DNA from 3 places in the Enterobacter sp. UPMP701 genome. Region 3 is predicted to be linked to each of the others. Evidence: predicted binding sites of a transcription regulator. Region 3 holds the regulator's gene; each other region holds the start of a gene.
The links. The regulator CRP, encoded in region 3, controls carbon source genes, mostly activating them, when cyclic AMP is high. The targets are predictions, from matches to a motif close to ATGTGANNNNNNTCACAT.
Positions count from the first base shown of each region.

Region 1: a site for CRP is predicted at 2,237-2,254, ahead of ACWKXT_RS05570 (ABC-F family ATPase). Genes of this name have one in related genera too.
Region 2: a site for CRP is predicted at 4,184-4,201, ahead of focA (formate transporter FocA). Genes of this name have one in related genera too.

Region 1 is NZ_JBSKJN010000002.1:11,159-18,532, forward strand. Features, by position in the region: gene ACWKXT_RS05565 (TIM-barrel domain-containing protein) at 1-457, shown strand, start outside; gene ACWKXT_RS05570 (ABC-F family ATPase) at 536-2,131, opposite strand; gene ldtB (L,D-transpeptidase) at 2,354-3,274, shown strand; gene ACWKXT_RS05580 (GntR family transcriptional regulator) at 3,317-4,033, opposite strand; gene ACWKXT_RS05585 (PTS sugar transporter subunit IIC) at 4,049-5,371, opposite strand; gene ACWKXT_RS05590 (glycoside hydrolase family 1 protein) at 5,423-6,799, opposite strand; gene ACWKXT_RS05595 (aldo/keto reductase) at 6,948-7,374, opposite strand, start outside.
Region 2 is NZ_JBSKJN010000001.1:116,127-123,500, reverse strand. Features, by position in the region: gene serC (3-phosphoserine/phosphohydroxythreonine transaminase) at 21-1,109, opposite strand; gene ACWKXT_RS00545 (DUF421 domain-containing protein) at 1,272-1,964, opposite strand; gene ycaO (30S ribosomal protein S12 methylthiotransferase accessory factor YcaO) at 2,092-3,852, shown strand; gene focA (formate transporter FocA) at 4,260-5,117, shown strand; gene pflB (formate C-acetyltransferase) at 5,169-7,374, shown strand, end outside.
Region 3 is NZ_JBSKJN010000010.1:38,848-46,221, reverse strand. Features, by position in the region: gene argD (bifunctional acetylornithine/succinyldiaminopimelate transaminase) at 66-1,286, shown strand; gene ACWKXT_RS18770 (YccS/YhfK family putative transporter) at 1,283-3,370, opposite strand; gene crp (cAMP-activated global transcriptional regulator CRP) at 3,428-4,060, opposite strand; gene ACWKXT_RS18760 (OsmC family protein) at 4,372-4,776, shown strand; gene ACWKXT_RS18755 (phosphoribulokinase) at 4,843-5,712, opposite strand; gene ACWKXT_RS18750 (YheU family protein) at 5,743-5,961, opposite strand; gene ACWKXT_RS18745 (hydrolase) at 5,958-6,980, opposite strand; gene ACWKXT_RS18740 (ABC transporter ATP-binding protein) at 7,093-7,374, opposite strand, start outside.

The sequences.
Region 1 (7,374 bases), on a different contig from region 3:
CGAGCGCCGCGTCTGGCTGCCGGATAACGCCACCGGCTGGTACGATTTTTACACCCACGCGTGGTATGCGGGGGCCCAGTCGATCGTCCTCGATGCCCCGCTGGAACAACTCCCGCTGCTGGTGCGCGCCGGTGCCGGTCTGCCGCTCAGCGAGCGTATCCGTCACGTGAGCGCCGATAAAGACGATACCCGTGAGCTGAAACTGTTCCCGGTGAAAGGCGTCGGCACCACCGCCGGACTGCTGTTTGAAGATGACGGCGAAAGCTGGGGCTACCAGAACGGCAATGCGCTGTGGGTGGAATGGGAAATGATGTGCGACGGCGCAACCATTAACCTGAAGGTCAACGCGCGCGGGGACTATCGTCCGGCGTGGAAAGCGCTGAAGGTGTCGTTACCGGCGGGGGAAAAACGCAAGCTGCTGGTTAATGGGGTTGAAGGGGGCGAGTGGGTGGTGTAGCCCTCACCCTAACCCTCTCCCACGGGGAGAGGGAACAGAACATAGGCCGGGTAAGGCGAAGCCGCCACCCGGCTTTTTTTAGTTTTCGATACCTTTACTGCGCAGATAGTCTTCGTAATTACCGGTGAAGTCCACCACGCGCTCTGGCGTAATTTCGATCACGCGGGTTGCCAGCGAGCTGACAAACTCACGGTCGTGAGAGACGAAGATCAGGGTGCCCTGATACATCTCCAGCGCCATGTTCAGCGACTCAATAGATTCCATATCCAGGTGGTTAGTCGGTTCGTCCATCACCAGGATGTTTGGTTTTTCCATCATCAGCTTGCCGAACAGCATACGGCCCTTCTCACCACCGGAGAGCACTTTGGCGGGCTTTTTGATGTCGTCCTGACTGAACAGCAGACGTCCCAGGATACTGCGCACCGCCTGCTCGTCGTCACCTTCCTGCTTCCACTGGCTCATCCAGTCGAAGACGGTGAGGTCGTTTTCGAACTCGTACTCATGGTCCTGCGCGTAGTAACCAATCTGCGCATTTTCAGACCACTTCACGGTGCCGTTGTCCGGCTGCAGTTCACCCACCAGGGTTTTCAGCATTGTGGATTTACCCACGCCGTTAGCACCGAGGATGGCAATCTTCTCGCCCACTTCCAGCAGCAGGTTGAAGTTTTTGAACAGCGGGCCTTCATCGAAGCCTTTAGTAAGCGCTTCCACTTCCAGCGCGTTACGGAACAGCTTCTTGTCCTGCTCGAAGCGGATGAACGGGTTCTGACGGCTGGAGGCTTTAACCTCTTCCAGCTTGATTTTGTCGATCTGACGGGCACGCGACGTTGCCTGGCGCGATTTAGAGGCGTTAGCGCTGAAGCGGCTGACGAAGGATTGCAGGTCCGCAATCTGCGCTTTCTTCTTGGCGTTGTCCGCCAGCAGACGTTCACGCGCCTGGGTTGCCGCCGTCATGTACTCGTCGTAGTTGCCCGGGTACACACGCAGCTCGCCGTAGTCCAGATCCGCCATGTGCGTACAGACCATGTTCAGGAAGTGACGGTCGTGCGAGATGATGATCATGGTGCTGTCGCGGTCGTTCAGCGTCTGCTCCAGCCAGCGGATGGTATCGATGTCCAGGTTGTTCGTTGGTTCGTCGAGCAGCAGGATATCCGGGTTTGAGAACAGCGCCTGTGCCAGCAGGACACGCAGCTTCCAGCCTGGCGCGACTTCACTCATCGGGCCGTAATGTTGTTCAACCGGAATGCCCACGCCCAGCAGCAGCTCGCCCGCACGCGCTTCCGCAGAGTAGCCGTCCATTTCGCCGTACTGCGTTTCCAGATCGGCCACTTTGTAACCGTCTTCTTCGCTCATCTCAGCGAGACCGTAGATACGATCGCGCTCCTGCTTCACTTCCCACAGCTCCGCGTGCCCCATGATCACGGTGTCGAGCACGGTGAACTCTTCAAAGGCGAACTGATCCTGACGCAGCTTACCGATGCGCTCGTTAGGGTCGAGCGACACGTTGCCGAGCGTCGGCTCCAGGTCACCGCCGAGGATCTTCATGAAGGTGGATTTTCCGCTACCGTTGGCACCAATCAGGCCGTAACGGTTGCCGCCGCCAAATTTGACGGAAATGTTTTCGAACAGCGGCTTACTGCCAAACTGCATAGTGACGTTGCTGGTAACTAACACGGGGAGATTCCTGCGAAAAGTGTGATAAACACGGCATTATGCCACAATTCCGAATTGAGATCCCGTGTTGCGGCAATCCACTAAACTTTAACAAAATCGAAAAAAATGTGATTTCGTACACATCTGAATTCCCTGTTAGCGGGAATGCACATATAATGCGCTCCCATCACAGATTCAGACTTATCAACTCATCGCCAGAATGGCTTAGATACCTCGCACAACATGAACATGAAATTAACAACGCTTTTTGCGGCGGCGTTAGCCGTAGTAGGTTTTTGTAAGACCGCTTCTGCGGTGACGTATCCCCTGCCGACAGACGGAAGCCGTCTGGTGGGTCAAAACCAGGTGGTGACGGTGCCTGAGGGTAACACGCAGCCGCTGGAGTACTACGCTGCGCAGTATCAGCTGGGCCTGTCCAACATGCTGGAAGCCAACCCGGGCGTTGACCCGTATCTGCCGAAAGCGGGTACCGTGCTGAACATCCCTCAGCAGCTGATCCTGCCGGATACCGTTCATGAAGGTATCGTGATTAACAGCGCCGAAATGCGTCTGTACTACTACCCGAAAGGCACCAACACCGTTATCGTGCTGCCAATCGGTATCGGTCAGTTGGGCAAAGATACCCCGCTGAACTGGACCACCAAAGTTGAGCGTAAGAAAGCGGGCCCAACCTGGACCCCTACCGCCAAAATGCACGCGGAATACATCGCCGCGGGCGAACCGCTGCCCGCCGTTGTGCCAGCCGGCCCGGATAACCCGATGGGCCTGTACGCACTGTACATTGGCCGTCTGTACGCGATCCACGGGACCAACGCCAACTTCGGTATCGGCCTGCGCGTAAGCCACGGCTGCGTACGTCTGCGTAACGACGACATTAAGTTCCTGTTCGAAAACGTGCCGGTCGGTACGCGCGTGCAGTTCATCAACGAACCCGTGAAAGCGACGTCTGAGCCAGACGGCAGCCGTTATATTGAAGTGCACAACCCGCTGTCCACCAGCGAAGACCAGATCAACAACAACGAGATCGTGCCGATTAAACTGAACAGCGCGGTACAGGCCGTGACGTCTCAGGCGGATGTTGAAACGACCATCGTTGACCAGGCGATTCAGAACCGTTCCGGTATGCCGGTTCGTTTGAACTGATAGAGCAACATTAAAAAAGCGGGCTTCGATGCCCGCTTTTTTTTACCCGTTATTCACGATCACAATCCCGCCGTGGTCGTAGCGATAGTGGCAGTGGGCATACTCCAGCGCTGTGCCGTCCTCCAGATAAATCACCTGCTCTACCTCCAGCACCGGATCGGTCTGCTCACAGATTAAGTGCTGCATATCCAGCGCATTTGGCTTCAGCGCGCGCACGACGCGATACGATCCCATAATTTTCAGCCCCAGCGTCTCCTGAACATACTGGAACACCGAACCTTCAAGATGGCTTTTCGTCAGGCCGGGCACCAGATTCATCGGCATTATCGTTGAATCCAGCGACATGGGTTCACCGTTTAATAAGCGCAGGCGAATAAAGTCATAAACAGGCGCATCGGCGTTAATCATCAGCGACGCCTGCTCTTTTTCGTTCGGGAAGCGCAGTTCAAAATGCACCACCTGGCTGGTGACCGTGCCCAGATGTTCCCAGGTTTTCGTGGCGCCGAAGTAGTCACTGCCGGAGAGATCCCACTGGGAAAGCTGAAGGAAATTCTTGCGGATAAACGTTCCCTGCCCCTGACGGGTATAGACCAGCCCTTCGACGATCAGCTGTCGCATGGCCTGCTGAATGGTCATCCGGCTGGTGCTGAACTCCGCCGCCAGCGCAAACTGGTCCGGCAGCGGTTCATTGGCGGCGTACTGCTGGGTGATGATACGTTTCTTAATTTCCCGCGCTATGGTGATGTACTTCGCCGCCATCGTCCTTCCTTACCGTTAGTTTTCTATCCCGCTGTTTTTCAACGCCACTCGCTCGGCAATCTTGAGGAAAGGCAGGTAGAAGAATACACCAAATACGATGATTGCCAACTGCACCACCACCGCCCGCCAGTCCCCCGCCGTCGCCAGCCAGGCGCTGAGGATCGGCGGCGTGGTCCACGGGATCATCACCACGCAGCGCGACATTAACCCCAGCGTGGTGCAGAGCCAGGCGAAGTAAATGCCGATGGCGGGCAGCAGTACAAACGGGATCATCAGCGGCAGGTTAAACACAATTGGCAGGCCGAAAATCACCGGCTCGTTAATGTTAAATAAACCGGGCGCCAGCGACAAACGCGCCACCTGTTTCGCCGATTTTTGTCGGGAGAAGATAAAGATGGCGATCAGCAGCGAGATAGTGCTGCCGGTACCGCCCACCATGCCAAAGGTAGGCACGAAGATGTTGTTGATGATGTGCGGGATGGGCTGACCGTTGGCGAAGGCCAGCATGTTCTCGTTGGTGTTGATCAGCAGGAACGGCTCCAGCACCACGCTGTTGACCACTGACTGATGAATACCCAACGTGAACAGGAAATTACCGAAGCTGTAGATGAAGATCGTCCCCGGCAGGCTGGTGTTGATCAGCCGCAGCGGTTGCTGAATAAAAGTGGTAATGAGATGGATCAGATCCGTATGCAGCACGTTTGCCAGTATGGCCGCCAGCACCGCAAACAGGGAGAGCGTGATAATGGTTGGGATCAGCGCGGTAAAGGATTTGCTTACCGCTGGCGGTACGTTTTCCCCGAGCGAAATATGCAGCGCCTTCAGCCGCGAAAGAGCGATAAACAGCTCCGTTGAGAGTAGCCCGATCAGCACCCCGGCGAAAATGCCGGTTGAGCCGATATTGGCGAACGTCAGCACCTGCGTGACGTTCACCGCGGCCTCGCTGCCGACGGGCGTAATCTGTAAGCGCATCGGCATCATGATGATAAAACTGCTGACGGCAATAACCACTGCCGAGACCGGATTGTCGAAATCTTTGTTGCGCGCCAGCGACCAGGCGATCATCGGCGCCAGCAGCAGCGCGGCGATGTTCAGCGTGCCGTTGATGATCGCCTCGCCCCACACCTTAAACTGCGCGAGCGTATCGCCCTCAAAAATCCACGGGAACACCACGTTGTTCACCAGCACCGCCAGACCGGCGAGGATGAAAATCGGCATCACCGTGGCGAAGGCGTCGCGCAGGGATCGCAGGTGCACCTGGTTTGCCAGGCGCGCCGAGAACTCAACAAATTTATCGACAAAAGACTGCATGTGCGGTGTTATTTTTGCTTCAGACATAGCGGATAGTTCCCATCAATCAGTCACAAAAACGGCCCGGCAGCGTACGGCTTACATCTCGCGTCCGTTGGTATGGATAACCTGTTTTAACCACGCGTAGCTCCTCTTCGGCACGCGCTTCAGGTCTTTCAGGTCATGGTTTTCACGGTTGACATAGACCACGCCGTAGCGCTTACGCATGTCGCCCTGGGAGCTGAGAATGTCGATTAACCCCCAGCCGAGGTAGCCGATTACCTCTGCCCCGTCCTCGAACATCGCCGCTTTCATCGCCTCAATGTGCGCCCGGTGGTAGTCGATGCGGTAGGTGTCGTCGATCGGATTTACGCCGTCCCAGGACTCAATCACGCCAATGCCGTTTTCGATCGGGAAGACCGGCATCCGCCAGTCGTTGGCGTAGCGGGTGATAATGGTGCGAAAACCGAGCGGATCGATCTGCCAGTTCCACTCGGTTGCCTTCAGGTACGGGTTGTTTTTCTCGCCGTGCAGCAGGTAATAGTTCACCGGCGTGCCTTCAGGGATCGCATCGCTGTCCAGCGTTTTGCTGGCGTAGTAGCTGAAGGCCATAAAGTCGTTTTTAGTGCGCGCCAGCAGCGCTAAATCCCCGGCGCGGTAGATATCACCAAAGCCCTCCTGCTCCACCACCGCCATCACCGCCGGGCTGTAGCCCTGCCCGGCAAAGACGCGCAGCAGGTTCTGGTTGAGGAACTCGTCGTACTGCTGGGCGCAGAAGATATCGCGCGGTTTGCAGGTGGCCGGGTAAATCAGCTGGTGCGCCAGCATGCCGCCCATCATCTGTCCCGGTTTAGTCTGGTGCAGGTACTCGGTCAGCGACATGTGCGCCACCATCGCATGGTGCTGCAGCTCATACAGCTCGCGCAGGGTTTGCTCCCCTTTCATGTAGCCGGAAATGCGGAACGCTTCCGGCATATGGAAGATGTTCTGCTCGTTGAAGGTTAGCCAGTACTTCACGCGGTCGCCGAAGCAGTCGATCATCTTTTTGCCGTAGCGGATAAAGGCCTCCATCACGCGGCGGTCGTTAAAGCCGTTGTACTCCTGCGCCAGCGCCAGCGGCATATCGAAGTGGTAGAGGCAGACCATCGGCTCAATGCCGCGGGCGATCAGATCGTCAATAAAGCGGTCGTAAAACGCGATACCTTCGTCGTTGAACGCGCCGTCGCCCTGCGGGCAGACACGGCTCCAGGAGATCTGGAAGCGGTAGCAGTTCATGCCCAGATCCTGCATCAGGTCGAAATCTTCCCGGTAGCGGTGGTAGGAGTCGGTTGCCACTTTCCAGTCGGAGATGTTTTCTCCGGCTTCGCGAATGTCGTAGACCGACATCCCCTTCCCACCCTCGTTCCATGCGCCTTCCGTCTGCATGCTGGACACCGAGTTGCCCCATAAAAAGTTGGCCGGCAGCGAATTATTCATGCTCTCTCCCTATATGACTAGTCATTTAATTTTTCATGACTAGTCATATAGGCGAAGATGAAATGGGGATCAAAGAGGAGGATCGTTTTTTGTGAGCAGTGCGGGAAAAAAAGCCCCGGTGAGCGAAGCGCTACCAGGGCGAGGAAGGTTATTGTTGCGCAAGCTGACTGCGGCGATACTCGCCCTGCCGCTCCAGCATCCAGCCCGGATATTCGCGTGGAAGCGCGCTGACGGCATCCAGCTGCTTAAGCTCGTCTTCGCTGAGGCGGATCCCGGTCGCGGCAATGTTATCGTCCAGCTGATCGACGCGTTTCGCGCCAATAATGACGCTGGTCACCGCTTTCTGGTGCAGCAGCCACGCCAGCGCGATTTGCGCGACGGAGACGCCCTTGCTCCCGGCAATCGTGCGCATCACGTCCACGCAGTCGAAGGCGCGATCTTTATTCACCGGCGGGAAGTCAAATTCCAGACGACGGCTACCGGCCTCGCTCGTCCCGTCGCGGCCATATTTTCCGCTCAGCAGGCCGCCCGCCAGCGGGCTCCAGACCATCAACCCGACGCCTTCGCTCTGCATC
Region 2 (7,374 bases), on a different contig from region 3:
CGGGGGTGAAAAACAGCACATTAACCGTGACGACGTTCGAAGTCGATCATGAAATCCGTCAGGGCTTTAACGCCTTCCAGCGGCATCGCGTTATAAATGGAGGCACGCATGCCGCCAACGACGCGGTGACCTTTCAACGCATGCAGGCCTGCCGCGAAGGACTCTTCCAGGAACACCTTATCCAGGTTGCTGTCCGCCAGCTGGAACGGCACGTTCATGCGGGAACGGTTCGCTTTCGCCACATCGTTACGGTAGAAATCGCTCTTGTCGATGACGCCGTACAGCAGTTCGGCTTTTTGCTGATTAACTTTGTCCATCTGCGCCACGCCGCCGTTTTGCTTCAGCCATTTGAAGACCAGGCCGGAGAGGTACCAGGCAAACGTCGGTGGGGTGTTGAACATGGAATCGTTGTCGTTCAGGACGGTGTAATCCAGAATTGACGGGCAAGACTTATGGGCTTTCCCCAGCAGGTCTTCACGCACGATAACGATAGTCAGACCCGCAGGACCGATGTTTTTCTGTGCGCCCGCATAGATCACGCCATAACGGCTCACATCCAACGGCATGGAAAGGATGGTCGAAGAGAAGTCCGCGGTAACAACCACGTTATCCCCAAAGTTTGGCTCTTCATGAATGGCGATGCCGTCGATGGTTTCATTCGGGCAGTAGTGCAGATAAGCCGCATCATGGGAAAGTTGCCACTCGCTCATCGGCTTCACGCCACGCAGACCGTCAACGGTCACTTTGGCATCGATCACATTCGGCGTGCAGTATTTGTGCGCTTCTTTGACCGCACTGGCCGCCCAGTAGCCCGCATCAACGTAATCAGCGGTGGTTTTGTCACCCAGCAGATTCAGTGGGATGCCCGCAAACTGGCCGCGTCCACCGCCGTGGCAGAACAAAACTTTGTAGTTCGAGGGAATGTTCAGCAGATCGCGAAAATCCTTTTCTGCCTCTTCCGCCACCTGAATAAACTCTTTACCCCGGTGGCTGATTTCCATCACCGACGTACCCAGACCGTTCCAGTCACACAGCTCCTGTTGAGCCTGTTTGAGCACGTCTGCCGGTAACATTGCCGGACCTGAACTGAAATTAAAGACTTGAGCCATTTCCCCTCACCACGCTAAAAGCCATAAGATATAACTGTGGATATCGGTTTTATCATTCAGTGACACGCGCCGCAATGTCTAAAACTTATGACCGGGGAAATGTGCCCTTCGTCACACAATACAATCTGCCGCCTCGTCGTGACAAAACCGACAAAATCGCTGTCAGACGAGGCGTTTAGCCCGGCTAACCTTTGTCCATTCCGGATTTGCACAACGCGGGCATAATTGATGATCGCCCGCATGCATCCCCACCACATGACTACATTTTATACATGCATACTCCCCGGTTTCAGGTACCACCCTGAACCGTTCTACTAACATATCCGGCAGGATACACAGGCCGGGCTTAACGTCGTCGTCAGCATAGTAGTAGACGCTGATTTGCCCATTGGTTTCCATGATCGCCAGCCGCACCTGCCCGAGCTGTTCAACGCTATTCAAACGCAGCTCCATAAAGAACTCAAACTCGGTCATATTGGCGCTTTGCACATTTTCCCATGCCAGCTGCCCGTCTTTCACAATTACAACCGGCTTCCCTTCCAGAAGATCCTCCAGCTTTTCGCTTTTTGACATCAGCCACATGACCAGACGGTAGAGCAAGGCGAGGGAAACAAAAACGATAAACACCGGCACCATCGGCACATCGTCATAAAAGGCGACGTCCCCTGCGGCCGAGCCCAGCGTCAGAATGATCAGCACCTCAAACAGTGACATCTGCCGAACGCCGCGACGGCCGGTAATTTTGAGAAACAGGAAGACGAGCACGAAAGTGTACAGGCTGCGCAGCGCCACTTCGCCCAGAAATTCAGGTGGAACTTTATCAAACGCCATCCGCTGGAGATCAAATGCTTTCATTTTTGTATGCCTTAACAGTCAGTTACTGCTACTAAGCATAGCCCAGCCATTTATTTTCGCCGGAGATAGCACCCGTCACGCAAAACCCGTATCATTGCGCGCTTTACGTACGATAAAAGTGAACGCCATGACTCAAACGTTTATCCCCGGCAAAGACGCCGCTCTGGAAGATTCCATCGCTCGCTTCCAGCAGAAACTGACCGACCTGGGCTTTAACATCGAAGAAGCCTCCTGGCTGAACCCGGTGCCTCACGTCTGGTCCGTGCATATTCGCGACAAAGACTGCGCGCTGTGCTTTACCAACGGTAAAGGCGCAACCAAAAAAGCGGCGCTGGCTTCTGCGCTGGGTGAGTATTTTGAGCGTCTGTCCACCAACTATTTCTTCGCCGATTTCTGGCTGGGCGAAACCATCGCCAACGGCCCGTTCGTTCACTATCCGAACGAAAAATGGTTCCCGCTTCCCGAAGACGACGAACTGCCGGAAGGCATTCTGGACGCCCGTCTGCGCGCGTTCTACGATCCGGAAAACGAACTGACTGCCAGCATGCTGATCGATCTCCAGTCTGGCAATGAAGAGCGTGGGATCTGCGCCCTGCCGTTCACCCGTCAGTCTGACGAGCAAACCGTGTATATTCCGATGAATATCGTCGGCAACCTGTATGTATCCAACGGCATGTCCGCGGGTAATACCCGTAATGAAGCGCGCGTACAGGGTCTGTCTGAAGTGTTCGAACGCCATATTAAAAACCGCATCATCGCTGAATCCATCAGCCTGCCGGAGATCCCGGCGGACGTGCTGGCGCGTTACCCGGGCGTGGTGGAATCCATCGCGAAACTGGAAGCGGAAGGTTTCCCAATCTTTGCGTATGACGGCTCGCTGGGGGGTAAATATCCGGTGATCTGCGTCGTGCTGTTTAACCCGACGAACGGCACCTGTTTCGCCTCCTTCGGCGCGCATCCTGACTTCGGCGTGGCGCTGGAACGTACCGTGACCGAGCTGCTGCAGGGCCGTAGCCTGAAAGATCTCGACGTATTCACTCCGCCAACGTTTGACGATGAAGAGGTGGCCGAGCACACCAACCTCGAAACCCACTTCATCGACTCCAGCGGTTTGATCTCCTGGGATATGTTCAAACAGGACGCGGACTATCCGTTCGTGGACTGGAGCTTTGCCGGCACCACAGAAGAAGAGTTCGCGACGCTGATGGCGATCTTCAACGCCGAAGATCAGGAAGTCTACATTGCCGACTACGAACACCTGGGCGTTTACGCATGCCGTATCATCGTACCTGGCATGTCCGATATCTACCCGGCGGAAGATCTGTGGCTCGCAAATAACAGCATGGGCGCGCACCTGCGTGAGACTCTACTCTCCCTGCCGGGCAGCGAGTGGGAAAAAGAAGATTATCTCAACCTGATCGCCCAGCTGGACGATGAAGGCCACGATGACTTCACCCGCGTGCGCGAACTGCTGGGTCTGGCGACCGGTAAGGACAACGGCTGGTACACGCTGCGTATCGGTGAGCTGAAAGCGATGCTGGCCCTCGCGGGCGGCGATCTGGATCAGGCCCTGGCCTGGACCGAATGGACCATGGAGTTTAACCAGTCGGTCTTCTCTGCGGAGCGCACCAACTACTATCGCTGCCTGCAAACCCTGCTGCTGCTTGCGCAGGAAGACGATCGCGAGCCATTGCAGTATCTGAACGCCTTCGTGCGCATGTACGGTGCAGAAGCGGTTGAAGCCGCCAGCGCGGCGCTGAGCGGTGAAGAGCCGTTCTACGGTCTGCAGGCGGTTGATAGCGACCTGAAGGCCTTCCCGGCTCATCAGTCTCTGCTTAACGCCTATGAGAAATTGCAGAAGGCGAAAGCCGCTTACTGGTCAAAATAAGCGCATATAACATTAACGGCTGTAGGCGTATTCAATCGTCTGGGCTATATTACGGGGCAATTTCATTGCCCCTTTTTTTTTATTTTTTCGACAATGATTGTTGATTGTAATAATAAAGTTAAATATGGGTAAATATAATAATATTTAGCCGGGCTTTATTGTTACTTTTTATTTTAAATACTCCATATTAATTAACTGTTTCGAAGGGGGCCGAAGGAAAAAATTCAACTCTTTTCATAACTTTTAAAATTTATTTTTATACGGATAATCAAATACTTACTCCGCATTTGTTGTAAAACCATACATACTGCGGGCCTATAAGCCAGGCGAGATATGATCTATATCAATTTCTCTTCTATAATGCTTTGTTAGTATCTCGTCGCCGACTTAATAAAGAGAGAGTTAGTGTGAAAGCTGACAACCCTTTTGATCTTTTACTCCCCGCCGCGATGGCAAAAGTTGCCGAAGAAGCGGGTGTCTATAAAGCAACGAAACACCCGATGAAGACGTTCTATCTGGCGATCACGGCCGGTGTGTTCATCTCTATCGCTTTCGTCTTCTACATCACCGCCACCACCGGTACTGCCGGAATGCCTTTCGGCATAGCCAAACTGATTGGCGGCATTTGCTTCTCACTGGGTCTGATTCTCTGCGTCATTTGCGGCGCCGACCTCTTCACCTCAACGGTGCTGATTGTTGTGGCGAAAGCCAGCGGAAGAATTACCTGGGGTCAACTGGCGCGCAACTGGCTTAACGTCTACGTTGGTAACCTGATTGGCTGTCTGCTCTTTGTTCTGTTGATGTGGCTCTCTGGCGAGTATATGACCGCCAACGGTGGCTGGGGGCTTAATGTCCTGCAAACTGCTGACCACAAAATGCACCATACATTTATCGAAGCCGTTGCTCTCGGCATCCTCGCAAACCTGATGGTCTGCCTGGCGGTCTGGATGAGCTACTCTGGTCGTAGCCTGATGGATAAAGCCATGATTATGGTTCTGCCGGTTGCGATGTTTGTTGCCAGCGGCTTCGAGCACAGTATTGCGAATATGTTCATGATCCCGATGGGGATTGTTATCCGCAACTTTGCAAGCCCGGAGTTCTGGACCGCAGTTGGTTCATCCCCGGAAAGTTTCTCTCACCTGACTATTATGAATTTCATTACTGATAACCTGATCCCCGTCACTATCGGGAACATTATCGGTGGGGGTCTGTTAGTTGGGTTGACATACTGGGTCATTTACCTGCGTGGCGGCGACCATCATTAATGGTTGTCTCAGGCAGTAAATAAAAAATCCACTTAAGAAGGTAGGTGTTACATGTCCGAGCTTAATGAAAAGTTAGCCACAGCCTGGGAAGGTTTTGCGAAAGGTGACTGGCAGAATGAAGTCAACGTCCGTGACTTCATTCAGAAAAACTATACCCCGTATGAAGGTGACGAATCCTTCCTGGCTGGTGCAACTGACGCAACCACCAAGCTGTGGGACAGCGTAATGGAAGGCGTTAAACTGGAAAACCGCACTCATGCGCCAGTTGATTTTGACACCTCCGTTGCATCCACCATCACTTCTCACGATGCTGGCTACATCAACAAAGCCCTTGAGAAAATCGTTGGTCTGCAGACTGAAGCACCACTGAAACGCGCAATCATCCCGTTCGGTGGTATCAAAATGGTTGAAGGTTCCTGCAAAGCGTATAACCGCGAGCTGGACCCAATGCTGAAAAAAATCTTCACCGAATACCGCAAAACCCATAACCAGGGTGTATTCGATGTTTATACCAAAGACATTCTGAACTGCCGTAAATCTGGCGTTCTGACTGGTCTGCCGGATGCGTATGGCCGTGGCCGTATCATTGGTGACTACCGTCGCGTTGCGCTGTACGGTATCGACTTCCTGATGAAAGACAAATACGCGCAGTTCGTTTCCCTGCAGTCCGACCTGGAAAACGGCGTAAACCTGGAAGCGACTATCCGTCTGCGTGAAGAGATCGCTGAACAGCACCGCGCGCTGGGTCAGATCAAAGAAATGGCAGCTAAATATGGCTGCGACATCTCTGGCCCTGCTACCAACGCTCAGGAAGCTATCCAGTGGACCTACTTCGGCTACCTGGCTGCGGTTAAGTCTCAGAACGGTGCAGCAATGTCCTTCGGTCGCGTATCCACCTTCCTGGATGCGTACATCGAACGTGACCTGAAAGCAGGCAAAATCACCGAGCAAGACGCTCAGGAAATGATTGACCACCTGGTCATGAAACTGCGTATGGTTCGCTTCCTGCGTACCCCAGAATATGATGAGCTGTTCTCTGGTGACCCAATCTGGGCAACAGAATCTATCGGTGGTATGGGCGTTGACGGCCGTACGCTGGTCACCAAAAACAGCTTCCGCTTCCTGAACACCCTGTACACCATGGGTCCTTCTCCGGAGCCGAACATCACCGTTCTGTGGTCTGAAAAACTGCCTCTGAACTTCAAGAAATTCGCCGCTAAAGTGTCCATCGACACCTCTTCTCTGCAGTACGAGAACGATGACCTGATGCGTCCTGACTTCAACAACGATGACTACGCTATCGCTTGCTGCGTAAGCCCAATGGTTGTTGGTAAACAAATGCAGTTCTTCGGTGCGCGTGCTAACCTGGCGAAAACCATGCTGTACGCTATCAACGGCGGCGTTGATGAAAAACTGAAAATGCAGGTTGGTCCTAAGTCTGAGCCAATTAAAGGCGACGTGCTGAACTATGACGAAGTCATGGAGCGCATGGATCACTTCATGGACTGGCTGGCTAAGCAGTACGTGACCGCGCTGAACGTTATCCACTACATGCACGACAAGTACAGCTACGAAGCCTCTCTGATGGCGCTGCACGACCGTGACGTGGTTCGCACCATGGCGTGTGGTATCGCAGGTTTGTCCGTTGCGGCTGACTCCCTGTCTGCAATCAAATACGCGAAAGTTAAACCAATTCGTGACGAAGACGGCCTGGCCGTAGACTTCGAAATCGAAGGCGAATATCCGCAGTTTGGTAACAACGACGCTCGCGTTGATGACATGGCGGTTGACCTGGTAGAACGTTTCATGAAGAAAATTCAGAAACTCACTACCTATCGTAACGCTATCCCGACTCAGTCTGTTCTGACCATCACCTCTAACGTTGTGTATGGTAAGAAAACCGGTAACACCCCAGATGGTCGTCGTGCTGGCGCGCCATTCGGCCCAGGTGCTAACCCAATGCACGGTCGTGACCAGAAAGGTGCTGTTGCCTCTCTGACCTCCGTTGCAAAACTGCCGTTTGCTTACGCGAAAGATGGTATCTCTTACACCTTCTCTATCGTGCCAAACGCGCTGGGTAAAGACGACGAAGTGCGTAAAACTAACCTCGCGGGTCTGATGGATGGTTACTTCCACCACGAAGCGTCCATCGAAGGTGGTCAACACCTGAACGTGAACGTGATGAACCGTGAAATGCTGCTCGACGCAATGGAACACCCTGAGAAATATCCTCAGCTGACCATCCGCGTATCTGGCT
Region 3 (7,374 bases):
TTTTTATGCATATTTTGTGATTATATTTTCACAATCACTGTGACATAAAAATGGATGGTCATGACATGGCAACTGAACAACCAGCAATTACCCGCGCGACATTTGATGAAGTGATCCTGCCGATTTATGCACCGGCTGAGTTCATCCCGGTGAAAGGGAAAGGCAGCCGCGTCTGGGATCAGCAGGGTAAAGAGTATGTAGATTTCGCGGGCGGTATTGCGGTTACGGCGCTGGGTCACTGCCATCCTGCGCTGGTTGAGGCATTGAAAACCCAGGGTGAAACCCTGTGGCACACCAGCAACGTGTTCACCAACGAACCGGCGCTGCGCCTGGGCCGTAAGATCATTGATGCCACCTTTGCCGAGCGCGTGCTGTTTATGAACTCCGGCACCGAAGCGAACGAAACCGCCTTTAAGCTGGCGCGCTACTACGCAACCACGCGCCACAGCCCGTATAAAACCAAAATCATCGCCTTCCATAACGCCTTCCACGGACGCTCCTTCTTTACCGTTTCCGTTGGCGGTCAGCCGAAATATTCCGACGGCTTCGGCCCGAAACCGGCCGACATTATCCACGTGCCGTTTAACGATCTGCATGCGGTAAAAGCGGTAATGGACGACCACACCTGCGCGGTGGTGGTGGAGCCTATTCAGGGCGAAGGCGGCGTGACCGCTGCGACCCCGGAATTCCTGAAAGGGCTGCGTGAACTGTGCGATGAGCATCAGGCGCTGCTGGTGTTTGATGAAGTGCAGTGCGGAATGGGGCGTACCGGAGACCTGTTTGCCTACATGCACTACGGCGTGACGCCGGATATTCTGACCAGCGCCAAAGCGCTCGGCGGCGGTTTCCCGGTGAGCGCGGTGTTGACGACGCAGGAAATTGCCTCCGCGTTCCACGTCGGGTCTCACGGCTCCACCTACGGCGGCAACCCGCTGGCGAGCGCCGTGGCCGGCGCCGCGTTCGACATCATTAACACGCCGGAGGTGCTAAACGGCGTTAGCGCGAAGCGCGAGCTGTTTGTGAAGCATCTCCAGCAGATAAACGATAAGTACGCCGTTTTCAGCGAGATCCGCGGCATGGGGCTGCTGATCGGTGCCGAGCTGAAGCCGCAGTACAAAGGCCGCGCGCGCGATTTCCTGCACGCCGCCGCCCACGAAGGGGTGATGGTGCTCAATGCCGGGCCGGACGTGATGCGTTTTGCGCCGTCGCTGGTGGTAGAAGACAATGACATTGAAGACGGGTTAACCCGCTTTGCCGCGGCGGTCGAGAAGATCGTTAAAGGCTAATACTCGGTTCGCTTTAACCGGCGCGTTAACCAAATGCCGTGATGCGGGCGCTGACGCCATGCCACCGACGAAATGGTGTGCATGGTGTTCAGATGTCCCAGCACGCGCTGCAAATGCTGCTCCAGGGTGCTCATCGGCCCGTGGGTCAGCGTCTCCGGCGCTTCCAGAATGTTTGAATCCCCCGACTCACCCGGCGCGTCATACTCCAGACGCTGCTGACACCTCTGCAACGCAATTTCACACGACTGCAAATAGCGTTGCGCCAGGTCTGGCGTCAGCATCGTGTGTTCGCGCGCCAGCGTGGTCATGGCATTAATGTGCTCGACGATAAACTGGCTGTGCGTGACCCACAGCTTCATGTCTGCCAGATAGTGCGCGTTAAAGCCCGGCTCCTGCATCGCCTGGTTAAGGGAGTTAAACAGGGCGTTGTGCGCCTGGTTGACCTTCATGCGCTCGTAGGCCAGCGGAGAGGGCTGCGGGTCATCGCTCAGAATAAGACGAATGGCCTGCTGGTCAGCTTCCAGCGCGTCGTGGGCGTTCTGCCTCAGTAGCCCGCTCTGCCACTGCGGCCACAGCCAGACCATGCCGCCAAAGGCGATCAGGCAGCCAATCAGCGTGTCGATCAGACGGGCAACAATAAACTGTTCGCCGTTAAGCGTAAGTAGTTGCAGGGTATACACCGCCGTCACCGTAAAGCCCACCATCGCCCAGCCGTAGTTTTTACGGATAATCAGATAGCTAACCAGAGTGATCGCCAGCATGCCCGCCAGGGTATAGCCCTCGGGGACGTGGAAGTGCAGCGTCACGCCCGCAATAATCAGACCCGCCATCGTGCCGCCAGCCCGGTGCAGAATGCGCACCCGCGTGGCGCCATAGCCATTCTGGGTGACAAACAGCACGGTCATTAAAATCCAGTAGGGTTTCGGCAGGTGCAGGGCCATTCCCATCAGGCTGGCGATGCTGAGCATGACGCTAATCCTTGCGGCGTTGCGCAGGGCGGAAGATTTCAGCGACAGGTAGCTTTTAAGGGCGGGCAGCAGCGGCAGACGTTTCTGTTTATCCGCCATCAGGTCGCGGGGGTAAAGCGGGCGCTGGGTGCGCAGCACGCGGGCGATGCGGCTAAAGTGCCATGCGGCAAACTGGCCGACCGGGTTTTCCGGGTGCTGGCGTGCAATTTTCTCCAGCGCGCCGAGCTGTTTGTCCATGGAAAAGCGTGTCGGGTAGCGGTGATAGAGAATATCATCGGCCAGCACCCGCAGGCGAGCGGAGACGGTTTGCGCGTTCCAGCGGATCACCGCTTCGGCATGGCTGCGCTCAACCAGCTTTTGCACCTCCTGCGGATGGTGCAGGCTTACGGAAATATGCTCCTGCAGATCGAGCCCGACCTGGAAGGTGCGCAGCAGCCGTTTGTATTCGTGATTTCTGTTGGCGGCAAGCATGTGCAGCTGCTGATAGCACTGGCTTATCAGGTCCACCACCTTTTGCTGGCGCGCAAGCAGCGGCGGCAGCGATTTTTCCGGGTCGGTATGCTGGGTGAGCAGGGTGTATTTGGCTTCGCAGTAATCGGCCAGTTGGCGGTAGAGCAGGCTCAGGGATTCGCGCAGCGGCTGTTCCCGCCACAGCCAGAACCAGAACCAGTTAAACAGCCCGTACCACAGCGTGCCAAGGGCGTAGATCAGCAGCGGCTCCCACACGGGCATATTCCCGGCCAGGCTCAGGGTGAAGATGGCCGCAATGAGTGACGCGGGAAGCAGACGGGCATGGAGCGAGCTGATTTCGGCGGTGACGCCGAGAGTCATCGCCAGCACGGTCAGGATCAGCGGCAGCGGAATGTCGCGGGCCAGTAAGATCTGGACGGCAAGGCTACAGCCAGCAAACAGGCTGCCACCGATAATCAGGCGTTTGAAAAAGCGTTTATGCGGCGTATCCAGACCGGCAATGTTGCAGCAGGCGGGGACGAGGGAAAACAGCAGACCTTGCTGAAGGTGTCCGAGGATCAGGCCCACGGCCACAGGAAGACACAGCACCAGCGTTTGTCGCAGTGCGTAGTTAACTTCCGGGTGATAGATCAGCCTGCGCCACATGGGGAATAGAGACAAAAACGGCGTGACACCTTGCGATGACACGCCGTTTGACCGGGATTAACGGGTTCCGTAAACCACGATGGTTTTACCGTGGGCGGAGATCAGGTTTTGATCTTCCAGCATTTTCAGAATACGGCCCACTGTTTCGCGGGAGCAACCGACGATCTGACCGATTTCCTGACGGGTAATTTTAATTTGCATGCCGTCAGGGTGGGTCATCGCGTCTGGCTGTTTCGCCAGGTTCAGCAGGGTCTGCGCGATGCGGCCGGTAACGTCCAGGAAGGCGAGGTTACCCACTTTCTCTGACGTGACCTGCAGACGGCGCGCCATCTGAGAAGAAAGACGCATCAGGATGTCAGGGTTAACCTGAATCAGCTGACGGAATTTCTTGTAGGAAATTTCAGCCACTTCACATGCTGTCTTTGCTCGAACCCAGGCGCTACGTTCCTGGCCTTCTTCAAACAGGCCCAGTTCACCGATAAAATCGCCCTGGTTCAGATAAGAAAGGATCATCTCTTTGCCTTCCTCATCTTTGATCAGCACTGCCACCGAGCCTTTGACGATGTAATACAACGTTTCCGCTTTTTCACCCTGGTGAATCAGCGTGCTCTTCGATGGGTACTTATGAATGTGGCAATGAGACAAGAACCATTCGAGAGTCGGGTCTGTTTGCGGTTTGCCAAGCACCATGCGCTGTTATCCTCTGTTATAAGCTGTCACCAGAGTCATCAGATGCATCCGGACTCTGGGGTTGCAATCGAATTCTTACCCATACCCTGGGAAGTCGGCTGTCGTAACGTTTCGCAGCCAGTAAAGTTTGATGTCCTCTGCATACATGTGTAACGTCAATGTATTACTGTAGCATCCTGAGTGTTTTAGCATAGCTTTCGCCGCGTGTCTCCTGGTGTCTCGCTTCAGCATGATGCAGGTCGCCTTCCATTGCGAGAAATGTAACGTGCGCGTAATCTGTCACCAAAAATGCAACGTTGGAGTTAATGAATATGCAAGCGCGCGTGAAGTGGGTTGAAGGTTTAACGTTTCTGGGCGAGTCCGCATCAGGACACCAGATTTTGATGGACGGTAACTCCGGCGATAAAGCGCCAAGCCCAATGGAAATGGTGCTCATGGCGGCAGGCGGATGCAGCGCGATTGACGTGGTGTCGATTCTGCAAAAAGGCCGTCATGACGTGACGGATTGCGAGGTAAAACTCACTTCAGAACGTCGCGAAGAGGCGCCACGCTTGTTTACCCATATTAACCTGCACTTTATCGTCACCGGCAAAGAACTGAAAGACGCGGCGGTTTCACGTGCGGTGGATCTTTCTGCGGAGAAATACTGCTCTGTGGCGTTAATGCTGGAGAAAGCGGTAAAAATCACCCATTCGTATGAAGTGATCGAGGCTTAATTATTGGGGCATCGTGCGTGTTGATGCCCTCACCCTAACCCTCTCCCACAGGGAGAGGGAACATGTTCACGCGATCTGCTTCCCTTCCATCAGTCGCTGAACCAGCGGCGTCATGATGAGCTCCATCGCCAGCCCCATTTTCCCGCCCGGTACCACTAACGTGTTCATGTGCGAAATAAACGAGCCCTGCAGCATCGCCAGCAGCCAGGGGTAATCTATACCTTCGAGATTGCGGAAATGGATCACCACAAAGCTCTCATCCAGAGACGGGATACTTTTGGCGGCAAACGGGTTGGAGGTGTCCACCGTCGGCACGCGCTGGAAGTTAATGTGGGTGCGGGAGAACTGCGGCGTGAGGTAATTGATGTAATCTTCCATGGAGCGCACCACCGAGTCCATTACCGCCTCGCGCGAATGGCCGCGCTCGCTCATGTCACGCGTCAGCTTCTGGATCCATTCCAGGTTAACGATAGGGACCACGCCGACCAGCAGATCCACATGGCGTGCCACATCGTGCTGAGGCGTAACTACGCCACCGTGCAATCCTTCATAAAACAGCACGTCGGTCGGTTCCGGCAGCGGTTGCCAGGGGGTAAAGGTGCCCGGCACCTGGTTCCAGGGTACGGCTTCGTCGTAGGTGTGCAAATACTTGCGGGACTGCCCGGTGCCGCTCTGCCCGTATTCACGGAAGGTCTGTTCCAGCAGGCCGAAATCATTGGCTTCCGGGCCGAAGTAGCTGATGTGTTTACCCAGATCGCGCGCCTTGCGGATCGCCATGTCCATCTCAGGCCGCGTATAGCGGTGAAAGCTGTCGCCTTCGACCTCCGCCGAACGGAGATTCAGCTGGGCGAAAATCTTGCGAAAAGCGAGGCTGGTGGTGGTGGTTCCCGCACCACTCGAGCCCGTAACGGCAATAATGGGATGTCTGGCAGACATAGCAACTCCCTGACTGAAAAGGTTGGAAGATCAGCCGTGAAACGCGTTGCGGGGCATGATATTGACCGTCTCATGCAGTTCTGACCACACCAGCACCACGTCGCCGCTTTTCAGCTGGCGTTTTACATCGTTGACCTTTTGCTCAAGCGAACGCTCATGTTCACCATAATCGGTGCCTTCGCGTAATACAAAGCTTTCAATCAGATTATCGAGCGTTTCGGGAGCCAGATCCTGCCAGGGAATGATCATTTTGCACCGTCCAGATAAGGAGTAAGCCAGTCAGGAATTCGCGCCTCCAGCCACATTTTCGGCTTGCGCAGCGTGCCGCCGATGAACCCCACGTGGCCGCCATGCTCGGTCAGCTGGTAGTGAACGTTGTCAGGCAGGAATTCCTGCGCGGGAATAGAGTGATGATCCATAAACGGGTCATCTTTGGCGTGAATAATCAGCGTCGGCTGCGTGATCTTGCTGAGCAGCGGCATGGCGCTGCACTGACGATAATAGTCAATCGCATCGGCGAAGCCGTGGATTTTCGCGGTGATCAGGTCGTCGAACTCGCGAATACGGCGCACCTTTTTCAGCTGGCGCAGGCTTACCGGCAGGGTATCCGGGTAGGCCTTCAGCTTTCGCGCCGCGTTGGCTTTTAGCAGGTTGAGCAGATAGCGCTGATAGACGCGGGAAAAGCCTTTTTCCATGTGGTAGCTGCACTGCTCCAGCATAAACGGCGCGGAAACAATGACGGCGGCATTCAGCGGTACGCTGTCGCCCTCTTTTGCCAGCAGGCAGGCCAGCATATTGCCGCCCAGCGAGTAGCCCACGGCGGCCGTTGGCACGGTGCCGTAATTTTCCCGCAGCCAGTGTAAAAACCAGGTGCCGTCTTCGGTTTCACCCGAGTGATAGATGCGTTTCTGACGATTGGGCTCGCCGCTACAGCCGCGAAAATGCATCACCACGCCGAGCCAGCCGCGCGCTTTTGCCGCCTCAATTAACCCATGTGCATACGGGCTGTGCAGGCTGCCCTCTAAACCGTGAAACACCACCAGACGCGGCTTATGACGAGCCTGCTCCGGCGCTTCGCTCCAGGCGAGATCCAGAAAGTCGCCGTCGGGCAGATCGAGCCGTTGCCAGTGCGGGGTGAACTGAACCTTGCGGCGAATCAGCCGCGGCAGCATGGTTTGCAAATGGCAATTGGCCACGCCGCGCATGGGCACGAATTCGGTGCTGTCTTCGGCTGCAATGTCGAAGTCTGATGGAATGATTTGGGTCATAAGCGCGATGCTGATTCTTGTCGGAAATTTACGATACTTTCCGAATTGTACCCCGTTTAGCCTGGATTTCCGAACCAGGGACAGATTCCGTTCGCACAACGGGGTAAATACGTCACTCCGCCTGCAGCATCGCTTCCAGCTGTTCCTGCGCGTCCAGCCACGCCATTTCGCACTCTTCAAGGCTGGATTTGGTCTTCGCCTGCGTTTGCAGGCAGTCCGTCAGTTCGGCTTTACGGCTCTGGTCGTACAGACCGCTATCACCCAGCTTCTCTTCAACGGAGGCCAGCGTGGCGTTGAGCTTTTCCATCTCTTTTTCAAGACGGGCAATCTCTTTACGCAGCGGCTGCGTCTGGGTGCGCAGCTCGGCTTCGCGACGTTTCTGGTCTTTACGCGA